2 regions of the Bacillus infantis NRRL B-14911 genome follow, and region 1 is predicted to be linked to the other one. Evidence: a T-box and tRNA genes for the amino acid it is inferred to sense, from the RefSeq annotation. Region 1 holds a T-box; the other holds one or more tRNA genes.
What was found. The T-box of region 1 lies ahead of leuS (leucine--tRNA ligase). A T-box ahead of a tRNA ligase gene usually reads a tRNA of that ligase, here a tRNA-Leu.
Positions count from the first base shown of each region.

Region 2: it encodes a tRNA-Leu, which carries the amino acid that the T-box ahead of leuS (leucine--tRNA ligase) is inferred to sense. The anticodon was not compared.

Region 1 covers NC_022524.1:3,713,473-3,722,470, reverse strand. Annotated here, with positions in the region: gene N288_RS18725 (MDR family MFS transporter) at 205-1,392, shown strand; gene N288_RS18715 (sigma-54 interaction domain-containing protein) at 1,850-3,214, shown strand; gene N288_RS18710 (GntP family permease) at 3,536-4,855, shown strand; gene N288_RS18705 (3-hydroxybutyrate dehydrogenase) at 4,919-5,695, shown strand; T-box leader at 5,873-6,091, shown strand; gene leuS (leucine--tRNA ligase) at 6,191-8,608, shown strand; gene N288_RS18695 (rhodanese-like domain-containing protein) at 8,772-8,998, shown strand, end outside.
Region 2 covers NC_022524.1:2,879,978-2,888,975, reverse strand. Annotated here, with positions in the region: gene N288_RS14635 (sensor histidine kinase) at 1-1,591, shown strand, start outside; gene N288_RS14630 (CheR family methyltransferase) at 1,656-2,447, shown strand; gene N288_RS14625 (fused response regulator/phosphatase) at 2,616-3,830, opposite strand; gene N288_RS14620 (MFS transporter) at 4,123-5,343, shown strand; gene N288_RS14615 (hypothetical protein) at 5,541-5,849, shown strand; gene N288_RS14610 (DUF2188 domain-containing protein) at 5,965-6,228, shown strand; gene N288_RS14605 (SGNH/GDSL hydrolase family protein) at 6,351-7,094, shown strand; tRNA gene N288_RS14600 (tRNA-Leu) at 7,185-7,267, opposite strand; gene N288_RS14595 (aromatic acid exporter family protein) at 7,341-8,429, opposite strand; gene N288_RS14590 (response regulator transcription factor) at 8,588-8,998, shown strand, end outside.

The DNA of each region.
Region 1 (8,998 bases):
CCCACATGCTATACACGCTTTCCGCCTGTTATCCATTGAGAAAAACAGCTGCTGGGCAGGACGATATTTTCTTCTGTTTATTTTTATTCAATCCCTGGAAAGTTTAGGCGAAAAAACATGAAACTTTTCTATTGCAGGGAAGGGTAAAAACCACTAGAATTGTTTTGGTGTTCGAAATATTATTTAAGCAAAGGAGCGTTTTTCATGCCTCGTGCCCTCTGGCTTTTAATTATAGGGATGGCGGTGAATGTAACAGGCTCTTCTTTTTTGTGGCCTCTTAATGCCATTTACATTCACGACCATCTGGGCAAGTCGCTGTCGGTTGCGGGGATTGTGCTGATGCTCAATTCTGCAGCCAGTGTTGCCGGAAATTTATACGGCGGATATCTTTTTGATAAAATCGGGGGATATAAATCGATCCTCCTTGGAATAGGCATTACAGTATTAGCTCTCACAGGCCTTACCATCTGGCATGGATGGCCGCATTATGTGATCTTCCTGACTGTCATCGGATTCGGATCCGGGATTGTTTTTCCATCCATGTATGCCATGGCCGGTTCGGTCTGGAAGGAAGGCGGGAGGAAATCGTTCAACGCCATTTATGTAGCTCAGAATCTGGGTGTCGCGGTTGGAGCAGCTCTTGGAGGGCTTGTCGCCTCCTATTCCTTCCAATTGATTTTTCTTGCGAATGCACTGATGTATATCATTTTCCTTTTGATAGCTGTCTTTGGGTATAAAGGGATCCAGACGATTTCCGGAAACCAGACATCTGTCCTGAAAGAAAACAAAAGGATCAAGAACCATGCCAAGCTGTACGCATTATTGATCCTTTGTGCCGGCTATCTGTTGTGCTGGGTCGGCTATGTCCAGTGGCAGTCCACGATTGCGGCTTATACACAGGAAATCAATATTTCCCTGAAGCAATACAGCCTGCTGTGGACAATCAATGGAGCACTTATCGTCCTTGGACAGCCGTTTTTAAATGTAATTCTGAAAAAAATCGGCAAGAATCTGAAGACACAGATCATTACCGGGATCATCATATTCATCGTTTCATTTGCCCTGGCAGCTTCTGCTGAGCAATTCTCTGCATTCATTGCTTCCATGGTCATTCTCACAATCGGTGAAATGCTCATTTGGCCGGCTGTGCCGACTATCGCCAATGATCTTGCCCCAAAAGGGCGGGAAGGTTTCTACCAGGGAATCGTCAACAGTACGGCGACCGGCGGCCGGATGATCGGCCCGCTTCTTGGAGGAATCCTTGTAGATTTAAATGGGATGGGCATGCTGTTCTCCGTATTGATCGGACTGCTGGTCATTTCCATCTTTACAACCATCATGTATGATAAAAAGCTGAAACAGTCGGAAGAAATGACTGTTCGTGCATCCTAAGCGCCGGATTCCGGCGCTTTTTATTTGGTTGTGCTATTCCATGTTTCACCCACATTTCTGACATTCAATCTGTCCAATTGTTCTGTGAAGTATTTATTTACAAAGGCAGGCGATAAGATGGGGGGAAATTATACTTGAATTCTTCCAAAGCGGTTCTAACTGCCATCAAAGTTTAAATAAACCTGTTCATTGCAGTGCAAGGCACGTAGACTCCTGCGGGATTGCAGCGGCAATGCTGAGACCCCGCAGCGCGAGGAGGCTCAGCGTCGCCCCGCGGAAAGCGAAGTGCCTGGAACGGAAATGAACAGACTGCATGACTGCGCCAACCCTTCTTTTAGAGAAGGGTATACAAAAGGAAATGCCAAACCAGCTTGTCCCAATTTTTTATCCTCCCTCCTTTATTATCAGAAAAATGTGATAAAATTCAAAGTAAGATTAGAGTTAAAGGGAGAAGCAGATGAATAAAACATTAATGGAGCTTCCATACGAGATCCTGGAAACGATTGTTGAAAATGCTTTCGGCTGGCTGGTAGTGGTCGATAAGGAAGGCAAAATCATCTATATCAACCGCAATTATTGCGAGTTTATCGGCTGTGAACGCGATGAAGTAATCGGCCGGCATGTGACCGGAGTGATCGAAAATACAAGAATGCATATCGTTGCCTCGACCGGGAAAGAAGAAGTGGCAGATCTGCAGTATATAAAAGGGAATTATATGATTGCCAACAGGATGCCGATCATGTCAGGAGGAGAAATCATCGGCGCATTCGGAACCGTCTTTTTCCGCGATACACAGGAATGGATGAAGATGAACAGCCATGTCAAAAGCCTGCTGAATAAAATCCAGCATTATATCCAGCATATCGACAGCGGGGTGAAATACAGCCTCGAGGATATTTTGGGGAAATCAAAGCAGATTGCCAGCCTGAAGGAAAAAGTCAAAATGATCGCTTCCAGCGATATATCCATTCTGATCAGGGGTGAAAGCGGGACAGGAAAAGAGCTTTTTGCCCACAGCATTCATCAGCTCAGCGCCAGGAGCCATCAGCCTTTTGTCAAAATTAATTGCGGTGCGATACCGGAGCATCTCCTTGAATCCGAGCTTTTTGGATATGAGGAAGGAGCTTTTACCGGGGCGAAAAAGGGCGGGAAAAAAGGGAAGTTCCAGCTGGCGCATGGTGGGACTTTATTTTTGGACGAAATCGGCGATATGCCGCTCAATATGCAGGTTAAGCTTCTTCGCGCCCTTCAGGAAGGTGAAGTCGAGGCAGTGGGCTCTGTTAAGCCTATCTCAGTCGATGTCCGGATCATCGCCGCGACAAACAGGCCTCTGGAGAAAATGATGGAAGAAAAACGGTTCCGGGAGGATCTGTTTTACAGAATAAATGTAGTTCCGTTTTTCATTCCGCCCATTAGAGAGCGAATGGAAGACCTTGAAGAGCTGGTCGACTATTTTACAGGCAAAATTACTAAAAAGTCAGGAAAGAGAATAACGGGCATTGATGAAGAGGTGCGCCAGATTTTTCAGGCCTACAGCTGGCCGGGAAACATAAGGGAAATAGAAAATGTGATGGAAGCATCCATTTACCTGACCAGTGATGAACGAATCCGGAAAGGGTCTCTTCCAGAATATTTGCGGGAAAGGGCCATTCTCCCGATTGGGACGAGCAAACTGAAGGAAATCCTTGAAGAGACAGAGAAGAGAGTCCTGGCGCAGAGCCTGGAAAAGTATAAAGATGATAAGCTGAAAGCTGCTAAGGTTTTGGGCATCAGCAAGTCGACTTTTTATGAAAAGGTGAAAAAATACGGGCTGGAAATCTAGCAGTCCGGAAAATCGGAAAATATTCCGGTCTTCCGGACTTTTGTTTTTTTTTGAAAAGAAGATAAAGATTTCTCTTGCTTGTTTATTGAAGGCGATTATCTAGTAATCCAGAACCTCCGCAAATTTTATAGGCAAAAACTTTTTTTCCGGAAATCCGGAAAAAAATTCGCAGAATAGCCTCCTTTACCTGCTGCTGCTTATTCGGACACTTGGCACATATCTTGCATTGGAATATGGGCAGACAAAATCTTAAGAAGGGAGGGTGTTATCCATTTAAATGTAAACGGTTTCAAATAAGGAGATAAATAAGGGGGAAAACGAATGCTTAGTATGATTGGATTGGTAGGTGGGCTTGCCCTCCTGATATTCCTGACGATGAGGGGCATGAACCTGCTTGTTGTCGGGCCGCTTTCAGCTCTGTTTGTTGCCGTGTTGAGCGGGATGCCATTATTTCCGCAGCTGGCGGGCGAGGGGGAGGCCAACCTGGTAGGAAATTATATGTCGGGCTTTTCAGGGTTTGTAACATCCTGGTATCTGATGTTCCTGCTTGGCGCCATTTTTGGAAAAGTCATGGAAGACAGCGGTGCAGCCGACAGTGTCGCTGAATTGATTGTTGGAAAGCTGGGAATGAAATACGCTGTCCTTGCAATAGTAGCTTCTTGTGCGGTTTTGACTTATGGTGGCGTGAGTTTGTTCGTTGTAGCTTTCTCCGTTTATCCGATGGCATTGAGCCTTTTTAAGCAGGCCAATCTTCCGCGCCGCTTCATTCCGGCCGCCCTTGCATTTGGGTCGGTCACCTTCACTATGACTTCTGCGGGATCTCCTGAAATCCAGAACTGGATCCCGATTGAACACTTGGGTACATCCCCGTACGCTGGCTGGGAGGTCAGCCTTATTGTCGCAGTCTTCATGATGATTTTCGGCTACTGGTGGCTGAAAAGGATCATTACAAAAGCCGTCAGCAAGGGTGAATCCTTTATTTCCAGGGAAACAGATCCGGTGGCCGAGAAAAAAGAACTTCCGCATCCTGTAATGGGAGTCCTGCCTTTGGCAGTCGTGCTGGTCATTGCCTTTATTTTTCATGACTCACTCGCACAATCCGCACTTATCATTGCTTTATTGGGAGGAGTCATCGCTACTTATCTGCTAAACAGGAAGTACTTCAGGAATTTCTGGAATGCTGTTTCCGAGGGGACGCTTGGAGCGCTTATTGCCATCGGCAATACCGCCGCGGTCGTAGGATTCGGCGGGGTGGCCAAGGCAGTGCCTGCGTTCCAGACTGCGGTCGACTTTATGACAGATATCCCCGGAAGCCCTTTGATCGGAGGAGCAATCGCGGTCAGTGTTATCGCCGGGATGACTGGCTCCGCATCCGGAGGCCAGGTAATCGCCCTGCCGCTGATTGCGCCGCACTATATGGATATGGGAGTCAACCCAGAAGCATTGCACCGTGTAGCGGCCATTTCATCAGGTGCTCTGGATTCCCTGCCGCATAACGGCTATGTGGTTACCACAGTCAGATCCATCTGCGGAGAGACCCACCAGGATGCGTATGGAGCTGTCGGCATTGTGACCGTCATCGTACCTCTGCTCGGCCTGGCATTGGCGATCCTCTTATTCTCGCTTGGACTGGGCATATAACATTTTTCGGAAAGGAAGAGATTTATCCAATCCCTTCCTTTCCTTTATGGAAGGAGAAAAGAAATGGTGCAAGGAAGAACAGTTCTTATCACCGGGGCTGCCCAGGGGATAGGGTATGAGATAGGAAAAAACTTTGCCAGGCAAGGAGCAAATCTTGTCCTGACAGATATTCAGGAAGAACAGGTTGAAAAAGCTGCAGAGCAGCTGAGGGCAGAAGGGTTCAGGGCAGTGGGCCTGAGATGCGATGTGACACTTGAAGAAGAAATCAAAAAGTCCATCCATTCTGCGGTTGAAGAATTTGGGGGATTAGATGTACTAATCAATAATGCGGGACTTCAGCATGTATCCATGATTGAAGATTTTCCGACAGAAACATTTGAGTTTATGCTTAAGGTCATGCTGACGGCTCCTTTCACTGCCATCAAACATAGTCTGCCGATTATGAAAAAACAGGGCTTTGGAAGGATCATCAATATGGCCTCGATCAATGGCCTGGTCGGGTTTGCAGGGAAGGCGGCCTACAACAGCGCCAAGCATGGGGTCATCGGGCTGACAAAAGTAGCTGCCCTTGAAGCTGCGCCCTATGGAATCACCGTGAACAGCATCTGCCCGGGCTATGTGGATACCCCGCTTGTCCGAAATCAGCTGAAGGACCTGGCAGTTACAAGAAAAGTCCCGCTGGAAAAGGTACTCGAAGAAGTACTTTATCCTCTGGTTCCCCAGAAAAGGCTTTTATCAGTAGAAGAAGTTGCCGCCTATGCCCTTTTCCTGGCAGGAGAAGATGCGAGAGGCATAACGGGGCAGGCCGTTGTTATTGACGGGGGATACACAATGCAATGAAAAGATGCAGACAGCCGGCAAGGCTGCTGCGTCTTTTATTTGCCATCACAAAGAATAGTGAAGCTGTTTGCACGAGAGCACAGCCTTTGCATACATTGAAAAGTATAACTTTTCTAATTGAAGAGCATACTTGCATACAAAGGAGAATTTTAATACAATAGCTTTATATATTTTAAAGCAAAAACTATGATGAGGAATAGTAATGATGTAGTTCCGCTCATTAGAGAGCTGGCGGGAGGTGCAAGCCAGCCGGGACTGTCATGAACTCGCCTTGGAGTTGCAGGTGTGAACCACAGTAATGCCTGCCGTTTTCCGCGTTAAGGATGAATGAAGAGAGCGGCAATGCCGCTAATGTGGGTGGTACCGCGGGAGAATACATATCCTCTCGTCCCTGTTTTGGGATGAGGGGTTTTTTTATGGTCTTTTTCGCTGTAAAGCAGACCGGCAAAACCTTTCCCCAAAAGAAAAATTCATATTATGCAGGAGGAAAGCACAATGAGCTTCAATCACAGGGAGATTGAAAAGAAATGGCAAAAGTCTTGGGAAGCCAATAAAACATTTAAAATGGGCGAGGAAAAGGGAAAAAGCAATTTTTATGCGCTTGATATGTTCCCGTATCCTTCAGGCGCCGGACTTCATGTCGGGCATCCGGAAGGATATACAGCGACAGATATTCTGTCCCGTGTAAAAAGGATGCAGGGCTATAATGTACTCCATCCAATGGGCTGGGATGCTTTCGGGCTTCCGGCAGAACAATATGCCCTAGACACAGGCAATGATCCGGCAGAATTCACGAAGAAAAATATCGATACATTCCGCCGCCAGATCAAATCGCTTGGATTTTCATATGACTGGGACCGGGAAATCAGCACGACGGACCCGGAATATTATAAGTGGACACAATGGATTTTCACTAAGCTGTATGAAAAAGGGCTTGCCTATATTGACGAAGTGGCTGTCAACTGGTGCCCGGCACTTGGAACAGTCCTGGCTAATGAGGAAGTAATCGACGGCAAGAGTGAGCGCGGAGGGCACCCGGTAGAGCGCCGCCCGATGAAGCAGTGGATGCTGAAAATCACGGCTTACGGCGACAGGCTGCTTGAGGATCTGGAAGAGCTTGACTGGCCGGAAAGCCTGAAGGACATGCAAAGGAACTGGATCGGCCGTTCAGAAGGAGCAGAAGTAACCTTCAGCATTGAGAACCATGAAGGAACATTCACCGTCTTTACAACACGTCCTGATACGCTGTTTGGTGCGACTTATGCGGTGCTTGCACCAGAGCATTCTCTTGTTGAAAGCATTACGGCTGAAGACCGGGTTGAGGCGGTCGAAGCATATCTTGAAAAAGTGAAGAGCAAAAGCGACCTTGAGCGTACAGATCTGGCGAAAGAGAAAACAGGCGTATTTACCGGCGCTTATGCCATCAACCCTGTTAACGGCGAAAAAATGCCGATCTGGATTGCCGACTATGTGCTTGCAAGCTATGGAACCGGGGCCATCATGGCCGTTCCTGCGCATGATGAGCGCGACTATGAGTTTGCGAAGGAATTCAGCCTGCCGATCAAGGAAGTTGTCGCAGGCGGAGATATCGAAAAAGAAGCGTATACAGGCGACGGGGAGCATGTGAACTCCGGATTCCTTGACGGCCTTCAGAAGGAAGAAGCCATTTCCAAAGCAATTGAGTGGCTTGAAGAAAAGGGCATCGGGACGAAGAAAGTAACTTACCGCCTCCGCGACTGGCTGTTCAGCCGCCAGCGCTATTGGGGAGAGCCGATTCCGATCATTCATTGGGAAGACGGCACAATGACTGCTGTACCGGAATCAGAGCTGCCGCTGATGCTTCCGAAGACAACTGAAATCAGGCCATCCGGAACAGGAGAATCACCGCTCGCCAATATTGATGAGTGGGTCAATGTGACAGATCCTGAAACAGGCAAAAAAGGGCGCCGTGAGACCAATACAATGCCGCAATGGGCGGGAAGCTGCTGGTATTATCTGCGCTATATCGATCCTAAAAACGAAAATGCGATCGCTGATGCCGACCTGCTGAAAGAATGGCTTCCGGTTGATATTTATATCGGCGGTGCCGAGCATGCGGTTCTGCACTTGCTGTATGCACGCTTCTGGCATAAGTTCCTGTATGATATCGGTGTGGTTTCTACCAAGGAGCCGTTCCAGAAGCTGTTCAACCAGGGGATGATCCTTGGAGAGAACAATGAAAAAATGAGCAAATCAAAAGGCAATGTAGTGAATCCGGATGAAATCGTCGAGTCACATGGGGCCGACACACTGCGCCTGTATGAAATGTTCATGGGGCCGCTCGAAGCCTCTGTTGCCTGGTCAACAAACGGTTTGGACGGAGCCCGCCGCTTCCTTGACCGTGTTTGGAGGCTGCTGATTGACACTGATGGAAACCTGCACAGCAGAATAAAGGATGCAGAGCCGGAATCAAGCCTTGAAAAAGCCTACCATCAGACAGTTAAAAAGGTAACAGAAGACTATGAGGGGCTGCGGTTCAATACAGCCATTTCACAGCTGATGGTATTCATCAATGAAGCTTATAAAGCAGAGACACTGCCGGTAAGCTATATTGAAGGTTTTGTTAAAATGCTGTCGCCGATTGCCCCTCATATCGCAGAAGAGCTTTGGGAGAAGCTTGGCCACAGCGGCACTATCTCTTATGAAGCTTGGCCTGCTTATGATGAAGCCAAGTTGGTCGATGATGAAGTTGAAATCGTCATCCAGGTCAACGGCAAGGTTAAAGCGAAGCTAATGGTGCCTGCTGATGCGGGACGTGAAGCCTTGGAGCAGATTGCAATGGATGATGATAAAATCCAGGAGCAGATTGATGGCAAAACAATCCGCAAGGTCATTGCCGTCCCAGGAAAGCTTGTTAATATTGTAGCCAACTAAAGCAAGGAATCCCCTGTTTCAGCGAGAAACGGGGGATTTTTTAAGGCAGGGAAGATGATTGCGATAGAAACTGTCATCAATGGAACCAGTTTTTTGCCTTATTTTACTTCCTTTGTTTATACTAATCATATTGGGTAGACGAATTAATGAGAGGGTGTCATAGATGGAAAATATTGAAATTATCACAACAGAAGAGCTGGAACAGTTGCTGAAGGAAGGCAAGAAGCTCGAGCTTGTAGACGTAAGGGAAGACGAAGAAGTGGAGCAGGGCATGATTCCCGGCGCCAAGCATATCAGGATGGGAGATATTCCTGCCAATATGGACTATTTTGATGATGAGAAAGAATATATTTTCATCTGCCGCTCCGGCCGCCGCAGTGAGAACGTCTG
Region 2 (8,998 bases), 830 kb from region 1:
CATCAGGGAGTTCACAGCTCTTGAAGAGAAGCTTCTGACACAGCTGCTGGATACGCTCGGTATTACAGTCAACAGTGTGCTCGGAAGAATGGAAATCGAGCGGCTATTAAAAGAATCCCAGATGATGACAGAAGAGCTCCAAGTACAGTCAGAAGAGCTCCAGACTCAGTCTGAGGAACTTCAGGTCCAGTCAGAAGAGCTGCAGTCGCAATCGGAAGAGCTTAGGATGATCAATGAACAGCTTGAAGAAAGAACAAGAGATGCAGAAAAAAAATCCCGGGATCTGCAGCAGGCCAATAAGGATATTGAAGAAAAAGCAGAACAGCTGTTATTGAGCTCAAAATATAAATCTGAATTCCTGGCCAATATGTCGCACGAGCTCAGAACCCCGCTGAACAGCATCCTGCTGTTGTCAGAAATGCTGTCAGAGGGGCAGGGTGAAGAGATACCTGAGGAGCAAAAGGAAGTAGCTAAAGTAATCCACTCATCAGGAAAAGACCTGCTTTCTCTCATTAATGACATCCTGGACTTATCTAAGATTGAGGCCGGAAAGCTGGATATGCTCTTTGAAGAGATGAATTTGAGCGAATTGCCTTCTTATCTGGAATATAATTTCAGCCACCTTGCACAAAAGAAGAATCTGGACTTTAATATTTCAATTGCTGAAGACCTTCCCGGAATCATGTATACTGATCAGCAAAGATTCCAGCAGATTATCAAGAACCTGCTTTCTAACAGCTTTAAATTCACAGAGAAGGGCTCTGTTTCGATCGAAGTAAATCTTGCTGATCCTGAAAAGACAAAAAATCTGCCTTTAAAATCAAAAACTGATTTTTGGACAGAGATAAAAGTGTCTGATACAGGAATAGGCATTCCTGAAAGCAAGCAGTCGATCATCTTTGAAGCATTTCAGCAGGGAGATGGTGCATCTGTAAGGAAATACGGAGGCACAGGGCTTGGCCTTTCCATATGCAGGGAATTTGCAAAGCTTTTGGGAGGCTGGATATTCGTGGATAGCGAGGAAGGGAAGGGAAGTACCTTTACACTGTTTATACCTAGCCTTCCTAATGGCCTTGAGGAAGAACAGCATACTGCAGCAGCACACCTCGAAATAGCCGCTTCGGCTGCCGCAGAAGAAACAATTACAGACACGGGTGTGGAGGAGCCGGAAGTTCCTGCGGGAATTTCAAAGGAAATCCGTCATATCTTTAAGAATAAATCTGTGCTAATATGTGATGATGACAACCGCAATATCTATGCGCTTGAAAAAGCGCTTAAAGCTGAGGGCATGGAAGTTACCACAGTGCAGAACGGGCAGGAATGCCTGGAAATGGTCGGGCAGAAAAGGGATATTGACATTATTCTGATGGATATTATGATGCCTGTTATGGATGGGTATGAAACAATGCAGCGGCTGAGATCCATGGATGGACTTGAACAAATGCCGATCATTGCATTGACTGCAAAAGCGATGAAAGGGGACAAGCAGAAATGTCTGGATGCAGGTGCATCCGATTATATCAGCAAGCCCCTGAAGCTTGATCAGCTCCTGTCCGTCATGCGGGTGTGGCTGACAAAAGCTTCAAAGTAAATTGGAAAGGGGCATATGTGTGAAAAAGGATGTGCTTAAGGCGGACGAACGGGAAAAAATTGAGATGGATCTGCTCCTTGAGGCGGTCTACCTGATTTCCGGCTATGATTACCGCCAATATATGCGCTCCTCTGTGGAAAGAAGGATACAGCATAGAATGAGGCTGGAGCAGATTCCGACAATCAGCAGGCTCACTGAGAAAGTCCTGCACTATCCAGGCTTCATTAATAGAATATTGGACGATTTATCCATCAGTGTGACAGAAATGTTCCGGGACCCGTCCTTTTTTAGAGCTTTTCGTGAAAAGGTTGTACCCCGTCTCAGAGCTCTCCCGGAAATCCGGATATGGCATGCAGGCTGTGCTACAGGGGAAGAAGCATATTCTATGGCAATATTAATGGAAGAAGAGGGACTTGGCAGCAAAACCAGGATTTATGCGACCGATATAAACGAAAATGTTTTAAAACAGGCAGAGAGCGGGACATTTTCCCTTGCCAGGATGCAGACTTATACTAAGAATTACATCCAGGCGGGAGGGAAGAGGGCTTTTTCAGAATATTATTCTACTGACGAATTCAATGCCTATTTTCACCGGGAGCTTGTAAAAAATGTGATATTTGCCCAGCATAACCTGGTGACTGACGGCTCTTTCAATGAGTTTCATGTCATCATCTGCAGAAATGTAATGATTTATTTTACACCTCATTTGCAGCAGGATGTCCTTGACCTATTTCATGAGAGTCTTTCTGTTGGCGGGTTCCTGGGACTTGGAAACAAAGAAACGCTGAGAATCGGACGTTCAAAGGAAAATTATGCGGAGTTTGATGGCAAAGAGAGATTATATACGAAAAAGTAAGGAGATTGCCTGAATCGTTAGGCAGAAATTCAGAATAAGAAGGGCGGAACCAATGATGGTTCCGCCCTTCCATTTGATATTTTACATAGTTTTGGGACAGGACAGGACATTTTGCTGCAACCCATGGTAATTTATTGGGTGCAGCCCTGCTGGCCAGTCTGCATCTCTCTAAGCAAGCCCGGCAGCAGAATATTTCTGTGCGGCTTCAATGGCCGGATGCTTCAGCACCTGTTCGCTTTCCGCCTTGGCTTGGATCATGACGACACACATATCGTCCGGCTGGCATGCTTGGAGCTCTTTTGGGATGACAAGATTAATGGGCGCATCAATTGTTTCTTTGTCCCATTTCCTGCCCGCAGCCTCTGCCAGCAAGGGAATGCCATCCTCAAACTTCCGTTCAATGGCTTCCATCACCCCGTCGGTATATAAAAGGATTTGAATGCTCTTTTCGTATTCAATGATAGATTTTTCGACTTTTATGTTTTCCCAAAAGCCAATGGCGCAGCTTCCTTTTTTCATTGGGACTGTCTCCCGACCATCCACAAGGGCAAAGCATGGCGGATGCCCGGCATTAACGTATTCTACTGTTTTTTTCTTTGTATCGATCACCAGGTATACAGCTGTAAAATAGTAGTGGAGTCCGCTCTTTTTTTTCTCAAGCATAACCATCCATTTATTCAGCTCTTTGATTACTCTTTCAGGCTCGCTGAAATTCCTGATAACGTCCCTCAGGACAGAAGAGATGAACATGCAGACAAGGGAGGCTGAAATGCCATGCCCCATCATATCCAAAACAATGGCAGCATACCTGTTCTCATCAATCTTATGCCAATAATACATATCTCCTGCCAGTTTAAAAGCCGGAATATAGGAAGCATTAATATGTATGTGATCCTCCTGAACCATTTCGCTCAAAAGATTATGCTGGACCTGCTGAGCAAGATCCAATTCATCCCTTATTTTCTTTTCGTGCTCTTTATGCCAATCTTTTTCTTCCTTAAGCCTTAAAGCTACTCTTAATCTGGCTGCAAGCTCCACTTTATTGATAGGCTTTGTTATGTAGTCAATGCCGCCTACATCCAGTGCCTCTGCTACCTTTTGGGAATCCTCAAGGGCGGTGACAAATATGACAGGGATGTCACGGTACAGCGGATTCTCCTGGAGGCGTCTGCATGCTTCGATCCCGTCCATTTCAGGCATCATAATATCCATCAGGATGACATCCGCGGTGTTTTGGGCAAAAGCGGGCCCCGCGTTTTCCAAGTGCTTGAACAGGTCTTTAGCCGATGTAAATGACCGGTAGTCTTCATAGCCGGCATTCCTGAGAATTTTTTCAACTACAAACAAATTCACCTGGTTGTCATCCACTATTAAAATTGACATTCTCACTATCTCCTTTAGGAAAGGGAGCATTTTCAGCTCCTCATAAAACAGTTTTAATTCAGACAGGCCGGGGAAGCAATTACCTGTAAAAGTATTATGTATGACAGCGGTTCAGGAAACCGTTCCGCATTATATACCCGTCTTTTCCGGCTGCTAAACATATTTTCCCGGAATTTCCGTTATAGTTTCATGTTGCTGTACAAAATATAAAATAGAAAGGCCGTTTATTAGGCAGCTGCTCATGATTGCTGTAAAATAAAGGGTGATTTTTACATAGAGAGGAGAACCATTTATGGATGAAGAAAATAGCAAAGTGGATCTCCGGCAGGATTCAGGTGCAGATAAAATTTGGACAAGGGATTTTGTCTTGATCTGCATTGCCAATTTTTTTGTGTTTTTAGGCTTTCAGATGACATTGCCTACCATCCCTTTATTTGTCGAAGAGCTTGGAGGCAACGACCAGCTGATTGGATTCGTGGTCGGTATTTTCACATTTTCTGCCCTGCTTCTCAGGCCCTATGCCGGCCATGCTCTTGAAACAAAAGGAAGGCGCTGGGTTTACTTGCTCGGCCTTTTTATTTTTATTCTTGCAGTGGGAGCATTCGGGTTCGTACCGGGAATCATATTTTTATTTCTATTACGGATTATCCAGGGCGTGGGCTGGGGATTTTCCACTACTGCTTCCGGGACAATTGCAAGTGACCTGATTCCGCCTAAAAGAAGGGGGGAGGGTATGGGCTATTATGGCCTTTCAGGCAATATCGCCCTTGCTCTTGGACCTTCGCTGGGACTCACCCTTGCAGGAATACTGACATTCAAGCAGCTGTTTTTAATTTGTGCTGCTCTTGGCGGTGCCGCTCTTCTACTTTCATCACGGATACGCTATAAAAAAGTAGAAGAAAGCCAGGCCGCTGCAACTCCGGTAAAATGGGACTTTTATGAGAAAAGCGCCTTGAAACCATCCGTCCTGCTGTTTTTTATTACTGTCACTTTTGGGGGCATTGCTTCCTTCCTCCCGCTCTATACAGCTCAAAAGGGCATCGGCGGAATTCAATGGTATTTCCTTATTTATGCTCTATCCATTATGCTGACAAGGACCTTTGCCGGGAAGGTTTATGATTTAAAGGGACATAAAGCTATATTTGTACCAGGCGCTCTTCTGATATTAATCGCTATGGTCCTGCTTTCATGGCTGCCGGGCACCGGCATTTTATATCTCGCTGCAGTGCTCTATGGACTCGGATTTGGAAGTGTGCAGCCTGCTCTGCAGGCATGGTCGATTGAACAGGCACCAAGGAACAGGAGGGGAATGGCCAACGCAACATTCTTTTCTTTCTTTGATCTTGGTGTAGGGATTGGAGCAATGGCATTCGGGCAGATCAGCCACTGGTTCGGCTATGGCAGCATTTATTTAACTGCAGCAATATCAGTATTGCTATCAATGATCATGTATCTTATATTTCTTAAAAAAGAGGATACAGGTAAAAATGGAAAAGCTGGAGCACTGCAATAGCAGGCCCAGTTTTTTTTGTTATAAAAATAGGCACTGCTATGTCTTTTGACACTTTCCTTCAGGCAGGAACAGCAGTATGATAAAAACTTCAAAATTCATCATTAGGGTTTTGGCAGCAGGAAATCAGGGAAAAGAAAAGCAGAATGCGTCAATCTGAAAATTTCTGATGCTTAAACTATGTCCATGGGGGGATACATATGGCTAAAAGATTAATTCTTTTATCACTGCTGTCTGCTGTTTTATTTGTATTGATTTCCTCATTCGATTTCGATGCAAAAAAGACAAATGCCAACGTAGAAGAGAAAAAAGACTATGTTTCTTTTGAATATAAAATTACCAAGGTTGAAGAAGGGACATACTATGGGAAGTCTGCTGATGGATTGGGCATTTCTTTTACACTGGATGACCTGGATCAGAACATCATCATAAAAAAAGAGGATACAGTAGTCTGTTATTTTGAGAAAGACAATATGAGGGACGGATTGATCCGTGTCGAAAAGAAGTAGCCAGTCTTTTGATTGGCTTTTTTCTTTTGACGGAATAGTGCCGGCTGTGTTTTTTTCAAAAACGAAAGGGTAATAGTGTAGTGGATAAAAAATTTAAATGAAAGAGGCTGATCATATGGCAGATAATAAAAACAGCGATGACCGCAATCAGTATTTCCAGGATCGTGCAGGGACAGATGAAGCGAATTTCCATGTTGTGCCAAATGATGAAGAAGGCTGGGCTGTAAAAAAGGAAGGCGAAGATGAGCCGGAATTGACAACAGGCTCCAAGTCCGAAGCTGTGGACAAGGCAAAGGAAATGGCGAAGGAAGCGGGGACAATGGCTATTATCCATAATGATGAAGGAAGGATAGAGGACCAGGAGAATTACCGCCAATAAGGATTTAAGGCTTCAGCCCCTGGCTGAGCCTTTTTTTTGAGGAATGCCCGAACACCGTATTCGTTTTAAACGGGCTAATATGCTATTCTAAAATAAAGTTTGAAATACAGAGGGTGTCCATCATGAAAATAGTTTGCTTTGGTGATAGTCTAACCCGCGGAGTGTCCTACCTAAAAGGGCGGCTGAGAATCTTAAAAAAGAATTATCCAGCCGTTCTCCAGGAGCTATTTAAAAATAATAGTGCAGGTGAAGCGGGACTGCATATCGAAGTCTTGAACAAAGGTGTCTTTAATGATAATTCGAATCTTCTGCTGTCAAGGCTTGAACGGGATGTTACTGATGAGAAACCTGATTTTGCCATCATCAGCATTGGCGGCAATGACTGCAATTTTTCATGGGAAGAGGTCGCGCAAAATCCGGGCGGCGAACATAGGGCTTCAGTTCCGCTGGACAAATATGCAGACAATCTAAGATATATGATAGAGAAAGTAAAGGACAGCGGGATCACTCCCATTCTCCTGACCCTGCCTCCGCTTGATCCGGTCCGCTATTACGAGAATATTTCAGGCAAGTTCAGTTCACAGATCAGCGGCTGGATATGCAGAGTTGGCGGGATAGAGCACTGGCATGGAAAATATAATCAGAGTCTGAATAAAATTGCGGATGAACTGAATGTGTTGAAAATCGATGTAAGATCTGCATTAAAACAGGCGGGTGACCTGGCAGAATTAATTTCGGCCGATGGAATCCATTTGACCGAATGGGGTTACAAAATCCTTGGGGCAGAGATTTACAATTATCTTTCAGCCTTTATGCAGTCCGGCAATATGGATAATATGCATTTAACTTCTGTAACAGAAAAATAAGGGCAGCCCGTGGGCTGGCCTTTATTTTTATTGTAAGAATAGAAAAAAGCGATTTGCATCTGCAAATCGCTTTACTTAGTGAATCTTTTATGCGGCTGAGAGGACTTGAACCTCCACGGGGTTGCCCCCACTAGAACCTGAATCTAGCGCGTCTGCCATTCCGCCACAACCGCTTACTAGCAACTGAATTTATTATAGCATAATAATTATGTTTGTACACTATTTTTTTATATTTTTTTTGAAAAATTATCTGCCTTCACTGGCTGTATCATTTGCCAGCTGGAGCAGCTCTTTACTCCGCTCCTCAAGTGACCTGATATGGATCAGCTCTTCGGCAAGATCATGCAACGAGAGGATCTCATATAAAACCGCAGCCGCAGGTGAGATATGATGATGCTGATGCGGATGCAAATCAGCCGGGGCAAATGTTTCTTTCTGTTCATTGAACCATTGTGTGAGCGCATTTACTTGCTCCAGATAATCCTCAGCCGGCATAAAGCCTTTATCCTTGAAAATGAATGAAACGGTTTCCATTACCGGGATAGCCGCAGCATTGGTTTTCAGATCCAGGCTAAAGCGGGACTTTGGCAGGTAAACAAGGTTGCCAATATGATAAATCAATTGCCGGAGAATAATTAATTTCTTGTATTCAAGTCTGTAGCACCGTATTTCTTTGCGGGTAAAACGGTGAAACCTCCACTCATCCTTCTGATACAGGCACAATTTTTCAATTTTGTCCGTATCCCTTGACAGGTTCTGGAAATCCTCGAGAACTCCTGCTTTATCACGGGGGGAACCTGAGATATGGGTGAATACCGTCATTAAAATAGAGGAAGCCTTTTCGAAAGCTGAGTCTATTCCCAATGTAATAGTCTTAGAATACTGCGGAGGCATGATAAAGATATTGACCGAAGTAGAGACGATCAGGCCTGTGCAGGTTGTGCCCAGACGTATGAAAAAAGAAGCTGCGTAATGGTCGTGAACAGTTGAGATCATTGCAGCTCCGGTGAGCACAGCGACAACGGTGCCCTCATAGAGCCTCAGTCTATGGCAGGCAATGATGGTTGCAAGGGAAACGAATGCATACGAAAACGGACTGTCTCCGAACAGAAATGCAAAAAAGACGGCAAAACCTGCTCCTATGGCAGAAGCGGGAAGGCGGATGAATGCCTTCCTTATCGAGTCAGCAGCTGTTGGTTCTATTGTTACTATGGCTGTTATGACAGCGAACATTGCAGGCCAATCCAGCAAATGGCAGATAAAGGCTGTTACAAAAACAGCAATCCCGGTTTTGACAATCCTCCCGCCTGCAAAATTAAATAGATATGCTTTCATTTTTTTGCCTTCTTTAACTGTGTTGGATATTTTCATGATATATATATTATATCGCAACCCCCATGCACTATGGGGAAAATAACGAAGAGCCGGATTGCCGGCAAGTAGTCCAATCATACAAAGCAAATGTCATGAGAGGCAGAGAAGGGAGTGCTCCAATGCTCATTCACTTAGTTCCGAAAGATGATCTGGAGGCTCAGGGGATACGCTGGGTGCTGGAATCCCATTTAAGCGGGATAGATCTCAGGGTTTGGAAAAACATTCGTGATTTTTTGGCTGCCATCGAACACGGTTCACCGGGACTGGTCATTATCAATATGGACAGCTGGGAACAATTCTCCGGCGAAGAAGCGGAAGAATTGAAGAGTAAAAGATTATGCTGGCTGGGGATATCCTCTGAAAGGATTTTTCAGACAGCATACCGCGCACTTAAATACAGGGGAGAGGATGTGCTGTTCAGGCCCTTTTCTTCTTCAGAACTGATCAGGGCTGTCCAGCAGATCAGGTATGAGCTGAGGAACTCGCCGGAGCAGGGGCAAGCCGGACAAGCGCAATTACAGGAACCCGGC